3 regions of the Paenibacillus sp. XP01 genome follow, and region 1 is predicted to be linked to each of the others. Evidence: a T-box and tRNA genes for the amino acid it is inferred to sense, from the RefSeq annotation. Region 1 holds a T-box; the other regions hold tRNA genes.

The links. A T-box is a leader RNA that pairs with one kind of tRNA and senses whether it is charged. The one in region 1 lies ahead of trpS (tryptophan--tRNA ligase), so its partner is inferred to be a tRNA-Trp.
Region 2: it encodes a tRNA-Trp, which carries the amino acid that the T-box ahead of trpS (tryptophan--tRNA ligase) is inferred to sense. The anticodon was not compared.
Region 3: it encodes a tRNA-Trp, which carries the amino acid that the T-box ahead of trpS (tryptophan--tRNA ligase) is inferred to sense. The anticodon was not compared.

Annotation. Positions count from the first base shown of each region.
Region 1 covers NZ_CP139481.1:3,297,766-3,302,884, reverse strand. The annotation lists gene SNR34_RS15145 (LysR substrate-binding domain-containing protein) at 1-446, opposite strand, end outside; gene SNR34_RS15140 (YeiH family protein) at 595-1,650, shown strand; gene SNR34_RS15135 (DUF6254 family protein) at 1,711-1,839, opposite strand; gene trpS (tryptophan--tRNA ligase) at 1,943-2,929, opposite strand; T-box leader at 2,998-3,249, opposite strand; gene SNR34_RS15125 (DMT family transporter) at 3,502-4,452, shown strand; gene SNR34_RS15120 (DUF4309 domain-containing protein) at 4,691-5,119, opposite strand, start outside.
Region 2 covers NZ_CP139481.1:406,216-411,334, forward strand. The annotation lists rRNA gene SNR34_RS01895 (23S ribosomal RNA) at 1-1,743, shown strand, start outside; rRNA gene rrf (5S ribosomal RNA) at 1,819-1,935, shown strand; tRNA gene SNR34_RS01905 (tRNA-Ile) at 1,975-2,051, shown strand; tRNA gene SNR34_RS01910 (tRNA-Ala) at 2,086-2,161, shown strand; tRNA gene SNR34_RS01915 (tRNA-Glu) at 2,171-2,242, shown strand; tRNA gene SNR34_RS01920 (tRNA-Val) at 2,252-2,327, shown strand; tRNA gene SNR34_RS01925 (tRNA-Thr) at 2,333-2,408, shown strand; tRNA gene SNR34_RS01930 (tRNA-Asp) at 2,419-2,496, shown strand; tRNA gene SNR34_RS01935 (tRNA-Phe) at 2,684-2,756, shown strand; tRNA gene SNR34_RS01940 (tRNA-Tyr) at 2,768-2,853, shown strand; tRNA gene SNR34_RS01945 (tRNA-Trp) at 2,863-2,936, shown strand; tRNA gene SNR34_RS01950 (tRNA-Lys) at 2,954-3,029, shown strand; tRNA gene SNR34_RS01955 (tRNA-Leu) at 3,040-3,127, shown strand; tRNA gene SNR34_RS01960 (tRNA-Gly) at 3,135-3,209, shown strand; tRNA gene SNR34_RS01965 (tRNA-Arg) at 3,215-3,291, shown strand; tRNA gene SNR34_RS01970 (tRNA-Leu) at 3,305-3,383, shown strand; tRNA gene SNR34_RS01975 (tRNA-Pro) at 3,390-3,463, shown strand; tRNA gene SNR34_RS01980 (tRNA-Gly) at 3,477-3,547, shown strand; gene cdaS (sporulation-specific diadenylate cyclase CdaS) at 4,201-4,830, shown strand; gene SNR34_RS01990 (Glu/Leu/Phe/Val family dehydrogenase) at 5,034-5,119, shown strand, end outside.
Region 3 covers NZ_CP139481.1:5,891,866-5,896,984, forward strand. The annotation lists gene SNR34_RS26515 (helix-turn-helix domain-containing protein) at 1-1,317, shown strand, start outside; gene SNR34_RS26520 (class I SAM-dependent methyltransferase) at 1,619-2,446, opposite strand; tRNA gene SNR34_RS26525 (tRNA-Leu) at 2,637-2,715, opposite strand; tRNA gene SNR34_RS26530 (tRNA-Cys) at 2,724-2,797, opposite strand; tRNA gene SNR34_RS26535 (tRNA-Gly) at 2,807-2,881, opposite strand; tRNA gene SNR34_RS26540 (tRNA-Gln) at 2,888-2,962, opposite strand; tRNA gene SNR34_RS26545 (tRNA-His) at 2,969-3,041, opposite strand; tRNA gene SNR34_RS26550 (tRNA-Trp) at 3,066-3,139, opposite strand; tRNA gene SNR34_RS26555 (tRNA-Tyr) at 3,148-3,233, opposite strand; tRNA gene SNR34_RS26560 (tRNA-Thr) at 3,238-3,313, opposite strand; tRNA gene SNR34_RS26565 (tRNA-Phe) at 3,335-3,410, opposite strand; tRNA gene SNR34_RS26570 (tRNA-Asp) at 3,505-3,582, opposite strand; tRNA gene SNR34_RS26575 (tRNA-Met) at 3,610-3,683, opposite strand; tRNA gene SNR34_RS26580 (tRNA-Val) at 3,700-3,775, opposite strand; tRNA gene SNR34_RS26585 (tRNA-Glu) at 3,838-3,909, opposite strand; tRNA gene SNR34_RS26590 (tRNA-Ser) at 3,929-4,017, opposite strand; tRNA gene SNR34_RS26595 (tRNA-Asn) at 4,021-4,096, opposite strand; rRNA gene SNR34_RS26600 (23S ribosomal RNA) at 4,216-5,119, opposite strand, start outside.

The DNA.
Region 1 (5,119 bases):
TCCTCTTCGATCAAGCCCATATCCATATTGTTATCCCGAATAGCCTCAACAACTTGAGCGGAATTTCCGATAAACACCCCCATTTCGACTTCGGGGTATTGCTTCGCAAACGATGCAAACAGACGAGGCAGCACATATTCACCGATTGTAAAACTGGCTCCGATCTGTAACGTTCCGCTTACGTCATCATGCAATCGAGCAATATCCAATTTTACCGACTCGTACACATTCAGCATTTCCTTGGCACGAACATAGAGCAGCTCGCCCGCTTCGGTCAACTTTACCCACTTCGGTGAACGATGCAGCAGCTTTGCATTAAATTCCTTTTCCAGATTGCGAATGTGCAAACTGACGCCAGGCTGCGATAAATGCAATATTTCCGCGGCCCGAGAGAAATTGCGCTGCTCCACCACGGTTATGTATACTTTCAACGTTTCGACAATCATGGTTTCCCTCCAACTTAATATCCATATACATTTCGATCAATCATTATGTTTTGTTATGATAAGCATTTCAACCTCGTATTTCTCTTTGTAATCATAACTCATTATAGTTATACATGAAAATGAACAACTAAAAATGGATGTGATAACAATGATTCAACCCTCTGCCTTGCAACAAGTAAAAACGAATAAATGGGGGTTTACGCTGGGGATTGGTCTTACTTTGAGTCTTGCGCTTGCCGCCAAATATGCAGCCGGCTTTCCTTTTCTTAGCATTATGGGACAACTCGTGCTTGCCATCCTGTTCGGCATGCTCTGGAGAATGGTTATGGGAGTACCGCAACGTATCGCAAACGGAATTTCATTTTCAGCAAAAAAACTGCTGCGTTACGGAATCATCTTGCTTGGCATGCGGCTGAATATGCGGGATATTGTTCACGCCGGACCGAAGGTCGCCCTGATCTCCATCCTGAATATAACGATAACGATATGTGCCGTGTACGGCATTGCAAAACTGTTCAAAGTAGAGAAACGATTGGGACTGTTAACGGCATGCGGAACAGCCATTTGCGGAGCCGCGGCGGTGGTTGCCATTTCCCCGCAAATGAAAGCCAAAGACGAAGAAACAGCTATCGCTGCTGCCGCCGTTGCGATTCTGGGCACTATTTTTACACTCGGCTATACGCTGCTATATCCTATGCTCCATTTATCCCCTTCGGGGTACGGCATTTTCGCCGGAGCTACTTTACATGAAATCGCACATGTCATCGCAGCCGCCGAACCTGTTGGCAAAGAGGCTGTCGATCTGGCCGTCATCGTTAAACTAACCCGTGTAGCGATGCTGGTGCCCGTTGCGCTCCTGATCGGATTTTGGACTCATCGCAAGGAAGGCTGCAAACATGCAGAAACGGGCGTTCCGGATAAGAAAGGTTGGAAATCTATTCCCATCCCTTGGTTCATTTTTGGTTTCCTTGCGATGAGTGCGGTGAATACATTGCAGATCATCCCTGCAGCGGCAGCAAACCAGATCGTTTTCGCGGCTTATTTGCTCATTGCGATGGCGATGGCTGGCCTGGGACTCAATGTAGATACAGGTACATTTCGACGAATGGGTTTAAACGCTTTGGCCGCCGGTTTTATCGGTTCGGTGCTGCTTGCATTTATGGGATATATATTGGTGAACATGTTAGGCCTAGGTCGATCCTGAGCCATTTGGCAAGCTTCTAAAATGCAAAAGACTGCCGGTAAAATACCGACAGCCTTCCACCTATAACGTAGTATGCTTCTCGTCATATTCGCTTGATAATTCTTTGAGCGATTTGATTTTGCCATGAGGATGCTGTTCTTGCTTTCGTGACTTCCAAGCAGCTTCCTGCCTTCTTTTCTGGCGTGCCATAAAAGGAGACCTCCTCTGGAAAATAGAAGTATACCACTTTTTTATGTTGCCATTCGTAGGCTGCTTTTATTCATGTTTCAAAAGCACGAATCCAGGCTTTCATTTAAAATGTGACCAACCCCATCGCCTGTTTGGCGCGTTTTAGGGTGTCATATGCTTTCTCGGATGCTTTTTGCGCACCTCGCTTCAGAATATCGTCCAACTCCCGGGAATCTACGATTTCCTTGAATTTTTCCTGAATGGGTACTAATTTGTCAACCACGACCTCTGCCAAATCCTTTTTGAATGTACCATAACCCTCACCGGCGTATCTCTTCTCGATGATTTCCACGGGTTCGTTGGCAAACACCGAATAGATTTCGATCAGATTGCTGACGGCAGGCTTGGTGTCCCAGTCACAGCGTACGCTGCCCTCCGAATCGGTGACGGCGCGGGCAAATTTCTTCCGGATCGTGTCAGGAGGATCGAGCATCAACACATAACTGCTGAGGTTCGGATTGCTCTTGCTCATTTTCTTGGTGGGATCATCTAATCCCATGATTCGACTGCCAATGTCCTGGATCAGCGGTTCAGGTACAACGAACGTCTCCCCGAAACGATGATTGAAGCGTTCGGCCAGATTGCGCGTTAATTCCAGATGCTGTTTCTGGTCTTCGCCGACAGGTACATGGGTCGCTTGATAGAGCAGGATATCGGCTGCCATAAGGACCGGATACGTGAACAAGGCCGAGCTTACCGATTCTTTCCCGTTCGATTTGTCTTTGAACTGGGTCATTCTGCCCAATTCGCCAAAGCTTGCTTGGGTTTCAAGCAACCAGGCAAGCTCCGTGTGAGCGGGCACCTGCGATTGCAGGAAAATGGCGGATTTCGTCGGGTCAATGCCGGCCGCAATATAGAACGCCGCGATTTCTCTGGTCCGCCGTGCCAATTGTTGCGGATCCTGCGGCACAGTGATGGCATGCAAATCAGGAACGAAGAAAAAACACTCAAAATCATGTTGATACTGGACGAATTGACTGAGTGCCCCGCCATAACCTCCAATATTCAAGTCGCCGCTAGGCTTAATGCCTGACAAAATTTGTTTGTTCATTGTTATTCCTCCTCTTTTACGCGTCCTTCATCCCGAGGCTTCCAAAACAAAAAAAACACTTCATCCCGTAAAGGGACGAAGTGTTTGGCTCCGCGTTACCACCCGAATTCGGCCAAAGGCCGCACTCTAACCTGTCAAAACGACTAACAGGGCTCCCTGGAATAACGGTGGGATGCCGTCAACGCCTACTGTTCGCAGTACGAAGTTCGGATTGAAGCGAATGGACCCATTCATTGCGCTGCCTCGTGCCGGACCTCTCACCAATCGCCGGCTCGCTTGGACGAATTCGCACAACTACTCTTTCCATTCATCGCCTAAATATCATTGTTGGTTAATTGTTAAAGATTTTACATGAACAAACGAAGGAATGTCAACCTTTAAATGTTGATGGCCAGGCCATCGCCCCGTTGAACGTTTCCTGGTGGATGAACCGGAACCTCAAACTCTGCCTATGTCGGACAAAGAACGTGATTTTATCATTTTTGATTACAAGCGGCGGCCATTTGTGATATGGTCAGAAGGATGTGTTATTCGAACATATACATATACAATGTGCGAGGAGAAGATTGAACGTGCACGGAGAATCGGCAATCGAAAAAAAACACCCATTTAGCAAACCTTTATTTGTAACCGTAGTTGCCAGCCTATGCTGCCTGCTGTGGGGAAGTGCTTTCCCGTCCATTAAACTAGGGTATATCGCTTTTGAGATCGCCCCGGAAGACATTGCGTCCAAATTCGTTTTTGCCGGGTATCGGTTCATATTGGCAGGGCTGCTGCTCCTGATTCTATTTCGTGTCTTTCGAAAACGGAAATTCGAATTGTCCGGGCGTCAATGGACAAGCCTCGCCATGCTTGGCGTATTGCAAACAGGCTTGCAATATATGTTTTTCTATATAGGCGTTTCAAATACGACCGGTGTCAAAGGATCGATCATGAATGCAACGGCGACCTTTTTCAGCGTTGTTCTGGCCCATTTCCTATATCAAAACGATAAGCTCAGCAAAAATAAAGTCTTCGGTTGTTTACTCGGATTTATCGGCGTAATCATCGTCAATTTTCACTCAGACCTGCTGACGTTCTCCGTCTCATTTACAGGGGAAGGGTTCATTATTATCGCTGCACTCATTTTTTCCATTACGGCCATTTATGCCAAACATTTGACAGGCTCCATTGATGTGTTGATTGTAACGGGGTTCAGCCTGTTCGTCGGCGGATTGGCGCTTGCCCTGCTAGGTTTTTTGCTTGGGGGCAGCGTGACGCACTTTACGCCGGGGTCTACTGGCAACCTGCTGTATTTGGTTGTGCTGTCCTCAGCTGCGTTTGGTTTGTGGAATTTGCTTCTGAAATACAACAAGGTGGGCAGAATCTCCGTCTTTAACTTTCTTATTCCTGTTTTCGGCGCATTGTTATCGGCGTTATTTCTGGGGGAAACCATTTTCGAACTGAAAAACCTGATTGCCCTGCTGTTCGTGTCGGTCGGAATTTATATGGTCAATCGTGTACAACGCGTAACCTCAACTTAGAATTGCGCCCGCCCAAAAATGACCCACCAAAAAAAGCCGCTATATAAACCGCATGAATCAATCACACAAGGCATTGCGAGTGCAGTACCATCTTCAGATCGCTGTTATCCCCGGATTTTTTTGATTCCCCTTTCTAAGGGAAAATCCGGGGATAAGCCTATGCTTCCGATGCAGTTTTCTTTCAGAAAACTTTTAGGCGAACGCTTTGCTTCTCCAGATTGGTTTGTCTACACTGAAACTAATAAATATTCGTGAAATCAATCAGATCATGTTCTTCTTCATAATTGAAAACGATCGTATGCTTCCCTACGTTGTATACCATCTCATAGCCTCCAGCGGCTTCATTGTAATATTCAGACGAAGGTTTTCCCATCCATTGCTTGACATTCAGCGGGGAGAGGTATCGTTTTTCGTTGTTCAACTCGAACATGGCAATGCGGGATTTATTGTTAAGCTCATGCATATAACCATCCAAACCCAGGCCGAATTGGGTGTAATAGTAGATTGCTCCCCACTCCCCATTTGATTTGGACTTCGGTTTGCCCAGCTTTTTTTGAGCGGATTGGATGGACATTCCAAGCTTGATATCGGTGCGGCCAGGCAATACGCCTTTTACGGCCGCATCCTTAAGGCTTTTCAAATAAGCACGATCTCCAGTGCCTGAATT
Region 2 (5,119 bases), 2.9 Mb from region 1:
GGGCTAAACACACCACCGAAGCTATGGCTTGATCTTATGATCAGGGGTAGGGGAGCGTTGTATAAGGGTTGAAGGTGTACCGTAAGGAGCGCTGGACATTATACAAGTGAGAATGCCGGTATGAGTAACGAAAAGATCAGTGAGAATCTGATCCGCCGAAAGCCTAAGGGTTCCTGAGGAAGGTTCGTCCGCTCAGGGTAAGTCGGGACCTAAGGCGAGGCCGAAAGGCGTAGTCGAAGGACAACAGGTCGAAATTCCTGTACCACCGTAAATCGTTACGAGCGATGGGGGGACGCAGTAGGGTAGTGACGCAGGCTGATGGATGCCTGTCCAAGCAGTGAGGCTGGTTAGTAGGCAAATCCGCTAACCGCAAGGCTGAGCTGTGATGGGGAGTGAAAATTACAGTAGCGAAGGTCATGATCTCACACTGCCAAGAAAAGCCTCTAGCCAGATGAAGGTGCCCGTACCGCAAACCGACACAGGTAGGCGAGAAGAGAATTCTAAGGCGCGCGGAAGAACTCTCGTTAAGGAACTCGGCAAAATGACCCCGTAACTTCGGGAGAAGGGGTGCCCCGGTAGTGTGAATAGCACGAGGGGGCCGCAGTGAAAAGGCCCAAGCGACTGTTTAGCAAAAACACAGGTCTGTGCGAAGCCGTAAGGCGAAGTATACGGGCTGACGCCTGCCCGGTGCTGGAAGGTTAAGGGGAGCGGTTAGGGATTTATCCCGAAGCTGTGAACCGAAGCCCCAGTAAACGGCGGCCGTAACTATAACGGTCCTAAGGTAGCGAAATTCCTTGTCAGGTAAATTCTGACCCGCACGAATGGCGTAACGACTTGGGCGCTGTCTCAACGAGAGATCCGGTGAAATTTTAATACCTGTGAAGATGCAGGTTACCCGCGACAAGACGGAAAGACCCCATGGAGCTTTACTGCAGCTTGATATTGAATTTGGGTACGATCTGTACAGGATAGGTGGGAGCCTGAGAAGCATGAGCGCCAGCTTGTGTGGAGGCACCGTTGGGATACCACCCTGATCGTATCTAGGTTCTAACCTGGTGCCCTAATCGGGTACGGGGACAGTGTCAGGTGGGCAGTTTGACTGGGGCGGTCGCCTCCTAAAGAGTAACGGAGGCGCCCAAAGGTTCCCTCAGAATGGTTGGAAATCATTCGAAGAGTGCAAAGGCATAAGGGAGCTTGACTGCGAGACCTACAAGTCGAGCAGGGACGAAAGTCGGGCTTAGTGATCCGGTGGTACCGCATGGAAGGGCCATCGCTCAACGGATAAAAGCTACCCTGGGGATAACAGGCTTATCTCCCCCAAGAGTCCACATCGACGGGGAGGTTTGGCACCTCGATGTCGGCTCATCGCATCCTGGGGCTGAAGTAGGTCCCAAGGGTTGGGCTGTTCGCCCATTAAAGCGGTACGCGAGCTGGGTTCAGAACGTCGTGAGACAGTTCGGTCCCTATCTGTCGTGGGCGTAGGAAATTTGAGAGGAGCTGTCCTTAGTACGAGAGGACCGGGATGGACGTACCGCTGGTGTACCAGTTGTTCCGCCAGGAGCACCGCTGGGTAGCTATGTACGGACGGGATAAGCGCTGAAAGCATCTAAGCGTGAAGCCCCCCTCAAGATGAGATTTCCCAGTATGTAAGACCCCTTGAAGACGACGAGGTAGATAGGCTGGGGGTGGAAGTGCAGCAATGCATGGAGCTGACCAGTACTAATCGGTCGAGGGCTTATCCAAGAAATGCAGGTTCTAAGATCGCAGATTTCGTTTCGAATCCAGTTTTCAGAGAGCAATCTCTGAACTGAAAAATCGTTTGGTGGCGATGGCGGAGGGGTTCCACACGTTCCCATCCCGAACACGACCGTTAAGCCCTCTAGCGCCGATGGTACTTGGACCGCAGGGTCCTGGGAGAGTAGGAAGCCGCCAAGCGAAACCCCTTAAGGGGCTTTTTTTTCGCCTTATTTGCTTGGGCCCTTAGCTCAGTTGGTTAGAGCGCACCTCTGATAAGGGTGAGGTCGGTGGTTCGAGTCCACCAGGGCCCACCATTTAACTTACAAATCAATAAATCCTACATATTATGGGGCCATAGCTCAGCTGGGAGAGCGCCTGCCTTGCAAGCAGGAGGTCAGCGGTTCGATCCCGCTTGGCTCCACCATTATATCAAGGCCCGTTGGTCAAGGGGTTAAGACACCTCCCTTTCACGGAGGTAACAGGGGTTCGAATCCCCTACGGGTCATAGTAGTATGGAGGCTTAGCTCAGCTGGGAGAGCATCTGCCTTACAAGCAGAGGGTCGGGGGTTCGATCCCCTCAGCCTCCACCATATACGCCGGTGTAGCTCAACTGGTAGAGCAACTGACTTGTAATCAGTAGGTTGGGGGTTCAAGTCCTCTCGCCGGCACCATTTAGTGCCTGGAACCGTGGTGTAGTTGGCCTAACATGCCTGCCTGTCACGCAGGAGATCGCGGGTTCGAATCCCGTCGGTTCCGCCACTTTGAATATTCAGCAGGGATGAGAATCCGTAAATGGGTTCGTCGAAGCATTCACTTCGAGAGCATAAGCTGCGCAGTCTCGAACGAAGTGAGAGTATCCCGTCGGTTCCGCCACTTGAATATTCATCAGGGATGGCAATTCGGTATTGGGTTTGTCAATTCCGCTTTTATCTTTATAAACGAATATGGCTCGGTAGCTCAGTCGGTAGAGCAGAGGACTGAAAATCCTCGTGTCGGCGGTTCGATTCCGTCCCGAGCCACCTTATATTGTGGAGGCTTAGCGAAGTGGCCAAACGCATCAGACTGTAAATCTGCTCCCGTACGGGTTCGGTGGTTCGAATCCATCAGCCTCCACCATTATTTTATAGGGGCATAGTTTAAAGGTAGAACAGCGGTCTCCAAAACCGTTAGTGTGGGTTCAATTCCTGCTGCCCCTGCCAGAGAATTTTTTTAGTAAGAGCCATTAGCTCAGTTGGTAGAGCACCTGACTTTTAATCAGGGTGTCGAAGGTTCGAGTCCTTCATGGCTCACCAGTTATATTATGCGGTCGTGGCGGAATTGGCAGACGCGCACGGTTCAGGTCCGTGTGGGCTAACCCCCCGTGGAGGTTCGAGTCCTCTCGACCGCACCAATCATATGCGGACGTGGCTCAGCGGTAGAGCATCGCCTTGCCAAGGCGAGGGTCGCGGGTTCGATTCCCGTCGTCCGCTCCAAATATGCGCCCTTAGCTCAGCTGGATAGAGCGTTTGACTACGAATCAAAAGGTCGGGAGTTCGAATCTCTCAGGGCGCGCCATTTAATTAAATAAGCCGGTGTGGCGGAATGGCAGACGCGCTCGACTCAAAATCGAGTGGGAAACCGTGGAGGTTCGAGTCCTCTCACCGGTATGTTTTCGGGATGTAGCTCAGCTTGGTAGAGCACCTGGTTTGGGACCAGGGGGTCGCATGTTCAAATCGTGTCATCCCGATTTTTTATAGGATGCGGGTGTAGTTCAATGGTAGAACTCCAGCCTTCCAAGCTGGTAGCGTGGGTTCGATTCCCATCACCCGCTTAAATTTTTTTGAGACCCTTGTGCGACAAGGGTTTTTTCTTTGCGTAAATTTCGACATACTGATCTCGAAGCAGCATGTCCGCGGTATGCCGTATCCTCAATCCTCGGAGCGATGCCAACCAGGGAGGAATATTCAATTCCACATCCTAGAATTCGGTATCTGTACCGGCCCATCCACAGTTCTGATTTTCGCCCGATCCTCCTAAAGAGTGGAACAACATATTATAAACGCAAAAAGAAATGTAGAAGTATTTAAGAATGCCACGATCCCTGGAGGCGACGCCCTCGATCCTGGAACCCCAATAGTAGTCCAATTCGTCGTCTCTTAATGGTCTGTTTTTAAATTAATGCAAGAAGGATCTGCTTCGCATTTAGACGAACGGGTCCTTTTCTCGATCTTTTGTACGTTTGACAACCATAGACTTCGACCATCACCCAACTTATATTTAAAACACAAAAAAGCTTTTGCGCTGCAAGGGCTTTTTTTGTTGCTTATAGGTGGTGTTCCACCCTGGTAAAAAAGTACCTTTGTTATGATGGCGGAACAGATTATGTAGCATTGCATAGATTGAATGGGCTTATGGGCACGTTAATGAACATTAGGTACCGTGAACGTTGGAAAGGATGAAGACATCACGAAGGAGGAACATTCCATGATCCATCAGCAGGCAGATTGCGACAGTTCATCCATGCGGCAAAAATTGAAGGAGGATCTTCGGCGCGTGGCGAACCGCATGAATGAGACATTGACGCGTTTCGATCAGGATAGCGTCTGTTTGCTGGCACAGTTTGCGGAGATTCGGAACGAGATCAAGAGGGTCGAGGTGCTGGCTGCCTCCTTTTATCTGGACTGCTATTTGTCACCCTTCACGGAGAAATTTGCCGAACTGACGGTGAGTGTGCAGCATTTGTCGGATCGCAGATATGGTGCGTTGATTGTGATCGAACGCGAAATATCGCTTGAGAAGATTATCCATTCCGGCGTTGCCGTGGATGCGAAAGTCACGCATGCCTTGCTGGAATCGCTTTTTATTCCGGGTGCTCCGTTACACGACGGTGCCGTGTTGATTCGTGGCAACCAGATCGTGTCGGCCGGCAACGTGCTTCCCGTCTCGCAGGCCGACGCCATTGGAGGAAAGTTGGGAACCCGTCACCGGGCCGCGCTGGGACTGAGTGAGCTGACGGACGCGATCGTGCTGGTCGTCTCCGAAGAGACGGGACAGGCTTCTTTTGCAGTCGACGGGGAGCTCCATCCAATCAACGTGATAGAGACGATTCAGTAAAGGTTAGGGCCTGCACGGAAAGGAAATATATTGCCCCCAGAAATAAGTAATCCATTCTGACATTAGAAAGCTAGTATGAATATGATCTTTACATGGTTGGTGTCATTGTAATGGAAATAATGAATCGCGTGCGCAACAGAGAGGAGTCAAAAAGACAGAATGATTGATTCGATCGCAAAAACGGTTTGAGGAGACGGTTAGCCATGAATTGGTTTGAAGCAATGGAACGCCATGATTACGAGGAGCTCGTCTTGTGTCAGGATAAATCATCCGGATTGAAGGCGATCAT
Region 3 (5,119 bases), 2.6 Mb from region 1:
AAGCGTGCAAATGCTTTCCCCACTGAGTTCGAGCAGATTCAGGCACGCTTTACGCAGATGGTGGATTCCAGCTCACGGCTTGAAAACCGCCTGAATCAGTACGTGCTTCAAATGCGTGTTTTTTTTGTCATGGACATGCTTCTTGGCAAATGCTCCCCTTCGGCTCTTCAAAGCGGCTTGATTGAGCATGGGTACGGTCACTATCTGGACCAGTGGCAACATGTTGCCGTTATTGTCATTCAGGCAGATCTTGTGCATCAATCCAAGTATACGGTGAGCGATCTCGATTTATTGTTGTTCGCCGTGCAAAATATGATGGAGGAAACGTTAGACGAACATCACCAGCTATACCCTGTAGTATTGGAACAAACTGTAGTCACTATATTGGGGGACGCTGAATCGGATCCGGTGAAATTTGCCGCACATCTGCATGCCATGACCGGACAATTGCAGCAGCAGGTCGAACAAGTGCTTCAACTCACAGTGAGCATCGGGTTCAGCCAACCTTGGACATCTCTCCTGCAAGTACATCGTGCCTATTCCGAGGCCTTAAAAGCACTGCACCAGCGTTTGCGGCTGGGCACAGGCATTATCATTCAATATGAGCAGCCGATTCATAGCAGCAGCCCAGCATCTATCAGTTATCCTTCATCCTTGGAGTACGCTCTCGTTCAAGCGATTCAGGCCGGCGACGAAGGTGAAGCGGAAATGCTGCTGTCCCAGATGCTCGAGCATGTTCTGGATCCGGAATGCCATTCTGAAGATTATCATCTGGCTCTGGCCCGACTGCTCACCCGTATTCTGCAGATGCTGCATGAGAGCGGGATTCGGCTTGATCCGACAACTTCCGGCCATGATTCATTGTACAAGGAACTATTTAACCTTCGATACGCCTCAGAAGTGGAGCATTGGTTCAGTCAGCGGATGATCAAACCCATCATTTTGCTTTTCAAGGAGAGACAAGTTACACAGTACCGTCATATTTCGGACAAAATGATTGCGATCATCCATCAGGAATATGATAGAGATCTCACGCTAGAGGAGTGTGCTGCCAGGCTTCACTATAATGCCAACTACTTAAGCAGTGTGTTCCGCAAGGAAACGGGATCGTCATTCAGCGAATATTTGGCCAAACATCGGTTCACCATCGCCAAAAGATGGTTGGAAGAAACGGATCTGACCGTAAAGGACATCTCTAACCGGCTTCAGTATAACAATCCGCAAAACTTCATCCGTTCCTTCCGCAAATGGGAGGGAATAACCCCGGGCCAATACCGGCTTCGGCAGCAGAACCTGCATGCCGAAAGACAGGTTTAATTTCTAATGAGCTGCCCAGGCCATGAAATACATTCGCTGTTCTATAGCTGCAATCCAGTTTTCTGAAGGATAATTTTTGAAAATTTTCGGGTTTCCTCTATCATATGAGCTTCAGCCCGTTCTAAAAACCTGTTTGAAGGAGCACTACGAGGGATTTGGTCTGTTATTTATGGGGAGAATCCATTTCGTGAAAGGGTACAAGGTATACCTCGGAACCATGCATGCAAAAGGGGCAGCTTCCACTGCCCCCTTGGTTTTTCTGATCATACTATTATATGAACAACCGTTCGTAACTTCATGCTTATTTCCGTACAGTTTTCATCTGAGGTTGATCGAGTTGAATCAATATTTTTCCGAATCGTCCTCCCCGCGTAAACGTGACGACGTCATCCGAAAATGTCTTTCTAATGTGCACTTCAGCAAGTCGCAGAGTCTGTTCATCCGTTGGCAGCTTGTACGTTTTGAGCCATTCCGGCAGCTTATGCACGACATCCTCCAACGGCATCTCCAACGTAGTCGTTTCTTTGGTGATAATGCTCGTATAAGAATACCCCTTCAAATATAGAAGCTGTTGGATGTATGCCATATCTCCTGCTCTGAATGTCGATTTTACCCCCAACACCTCTTTCAACTCATCCATTAGGGTGTGCTCGCGTGGAGCCGCCATCGTGCTGATATACACATATTGCCTGGCGCAGAGGATGGCTTGTTCCACCGTCTCCCAGTCGGACATGGCTGGACACATGGAGGCAAACACCAAGTCGAACTTCTTTTCCCAGCCTTTGTCCTGAATGGACAATTCCTCAAAACGTTCCGACACAATGTCGATCCTGGATCTTAATTCGGCAGGAATGGTTTCTTTCATCAAAGCGGTCAGAAAATGCGAAGGTTCAACAGCAGTAACCGTTGCTCCTTTTTCCGCGAATGGTATGCTGAACGCACCTGAGGCGGCGCCGACATCCAGTATCGTTAACCCCTTATATTCGACGCCCTGATTCTCAATCCAGCCCATAATACGACCAGAACGTTGTTTGCCTTCTTCCGTGAACGACTGATGGTGATATTCTCTGGCCCACCGTTCAAAGGCTTCCTCCGTATCGAACGGATAGCTCCCTTTCCTGGGAGGCATGGACACCTTTCTCTTTCTCCAGGCTTCTTCCCAAAGAGATAGGTCAAATAATAATTGCGAATAATCGTGTTCTGTATGCAAATCCGGCACTGTACTCCCACCTAATCATTTCATTTTGTAAGCATATAGATAAACAAAAAAAACAGCCCATTAGATGTAATCTCTACTGGACTGTTTTCTTAATACTGAATACCGGCGAGAGGACTCGAACCTCCACGGTTTCCCACTCGATTTTGAGTCGAGCGCGTCTGCCATTCCGCCACGCCGGCATATTTACTGGAGGCGCCACCCAGATTCGAACTGGGGATAAAGCTTTTGCAGAGCTGTGCCTTACCACTTGGCTATGGCGCCATATTCTATTGGAGCGGACGACGGGAATCGAACCCGCGACCCTCGCCTTGGCAAGGCGATGCTCTACCGCTGAGCCACGTCCGCAAATAATGGCTGGGGATATAGGATTTGAACCTATGCATGACGGAGTCAAAGTCCGTTGCCTTACCGCTTGGCTAATCCCCACTAGAGGGCGATCGAGGGGAATTGAACCCCCGAATGCCGGATCCACAAACCGGTGCGTTAACCACTTCGCCACGATCGCCATAATACATAATTAATAAAGAATTGGCAGGGGCAGCAGGAATTGAACCCACACTAACGGTTTTGGAGACCGCTGTTCTACCTTTAAACTATGCCCCTAAAAGCAATGGTGGAGGCTGATGGATTCGAACCACCGAACCCGTACGGGAGCAGATTTACAGTCTGATGCGTTTGGCCACTTCGCTAAGCCTCCACAATGGTGCCGGCGAGAGGACTTGAACCCCCAACCTACTGATTACAAGTCAGTTGCTCTACCAATTGAGCTACACCGGCATATTCGATTATTAGATTCAATGGTGGCTCGGGACGGAATCGAACCGCCGACACGAGGATTTTCAGTCCTCTGCTCTACCGACTGAGCTACCGAGCCATAATAAAGTTAATCTTGAAACGTTGCACTTTATCCAGGCGTCAGTGCCTTACAGCAGATTTAGTGAACAGCTTCCTCAATGTTTGAAAGAAAATGGCGGAACCGACGGGATTCGAACCCGCGATCTCCTGCGTGACAGGCAGGCATGTTAGGCCAACTACACCACGGTTCCAAGATCCCTTATTTAAAATAAGTTCAATTGCGGGGGCAGGATTTGAACCTGCGGCCTTCGGGTTATGAGCCCGACGAGCTACCGGGCTGCTCCACCCCGCGTCGTTAAAAAAGTATATGGTGGAGGCTGAGGGGATCGAACCCCCGACCCTCTGCTTGTAAGGCAGATGCTCTCCCAGCTGAGCTAAGCCTCCGAACGAGACATTTATGATCATATCATATAATCGATGATAAAATCAAGTCTTTTGGATAAACATGACCCGTAGGGGATTCGAACCCCTGTTACCTCCGTGAAAGGGAGGTGTCTTAACCCCTTGACCAACGGGCCTTGCATTTAAAAATCAGAACGGAGAGAGAGGGATTCGAACCCTCGAGACGCTTTTGGCGCCTACACGATTTCCAATCGTGCTCCTTCGGCCAACTCGGACACCTCTCCATATGGCTCCCCGAACAGGACTCGAACCTGTGACAACTCGATTAACAGTCGAGTGCTCTACCAACTGAGCTATCAGGGAATATTGTTTTGTATTGAAAAACGATCCGCACATCAACTGATGTACCCGTTTTTCACTCAGAGATTGCTCTCTGAAAACTGGATTCGAAACGAAACTTGCGATCTTAGAACCTGCATTTCTTGGATAAGCCCTCGACCGATTAGTACTGGTCAGCTCCATGCATTGCTGCACTTCCACCCCCAGCCTATCTACCTCGTCGTCTTCAAGGGGTCTTACATACTGGGAAATCTCATCTTGAGGGGGGCTTCACGCTTAGATGCTTTCAGCGCTTATCCCGTCCGTACATAGCTACCCAGCGGTGCTCCTGGCGGAACAACTGGTACACCAGCGGTACGTCCATCCCGGTCCTCTCGTACTAAGGACAGCTCCTCTCAAATTTCCTACGCCCACGACAGATAGGGACCGAACTGTCTCACGACGTTCTGAACCCAGCTCGCGTACCGCTTTAATGGGCGAACAGCCCAACCCTTGGGACCTACTTCAGCCCCAGGATGCGATGAGCCGACATCGAGGTGCCAAACCTCCCCGTCGATGTGGACTCTTGGGGGAGATAAGCCTGTTATCCCCAGGGTAGCTTTTATCCGTTGAGCGATGGCCCTTCCATGCGGTACCACCGGATCACTAAGCCCGACTTTCGTCCCTGCTCGACTTGTAGGTCTCGCAGTCAAGCTCCCTTATGCCTTTGCACTCTTCGAATGATTTCCAACCATTCTGAGGGAACCTTTGGGCGCCTCCGTTACTCTTTAGGAGGCGACCGCCCCAGTCAAACTGCCCACCTGACACTGTCCCCGTACCCGATTAGGGCACCAGGTTAGAACCTAGATACGATCAGGGTGGTATCCCAACGGTGCCTCCACACAAGCTGGCGCTCATGCTTCTCAGGCTCCCACCTATCCTGTACAGATCGTACCCAAATTCAATATCAAGCTGCAGTAAAGCTCCATGGGGTCTTTCCGTCTTGTCGCGGGTAACCTGCATCTTCACAGGTATTAAAATTTCACCGGATCTCTCGTTGAGACAGCG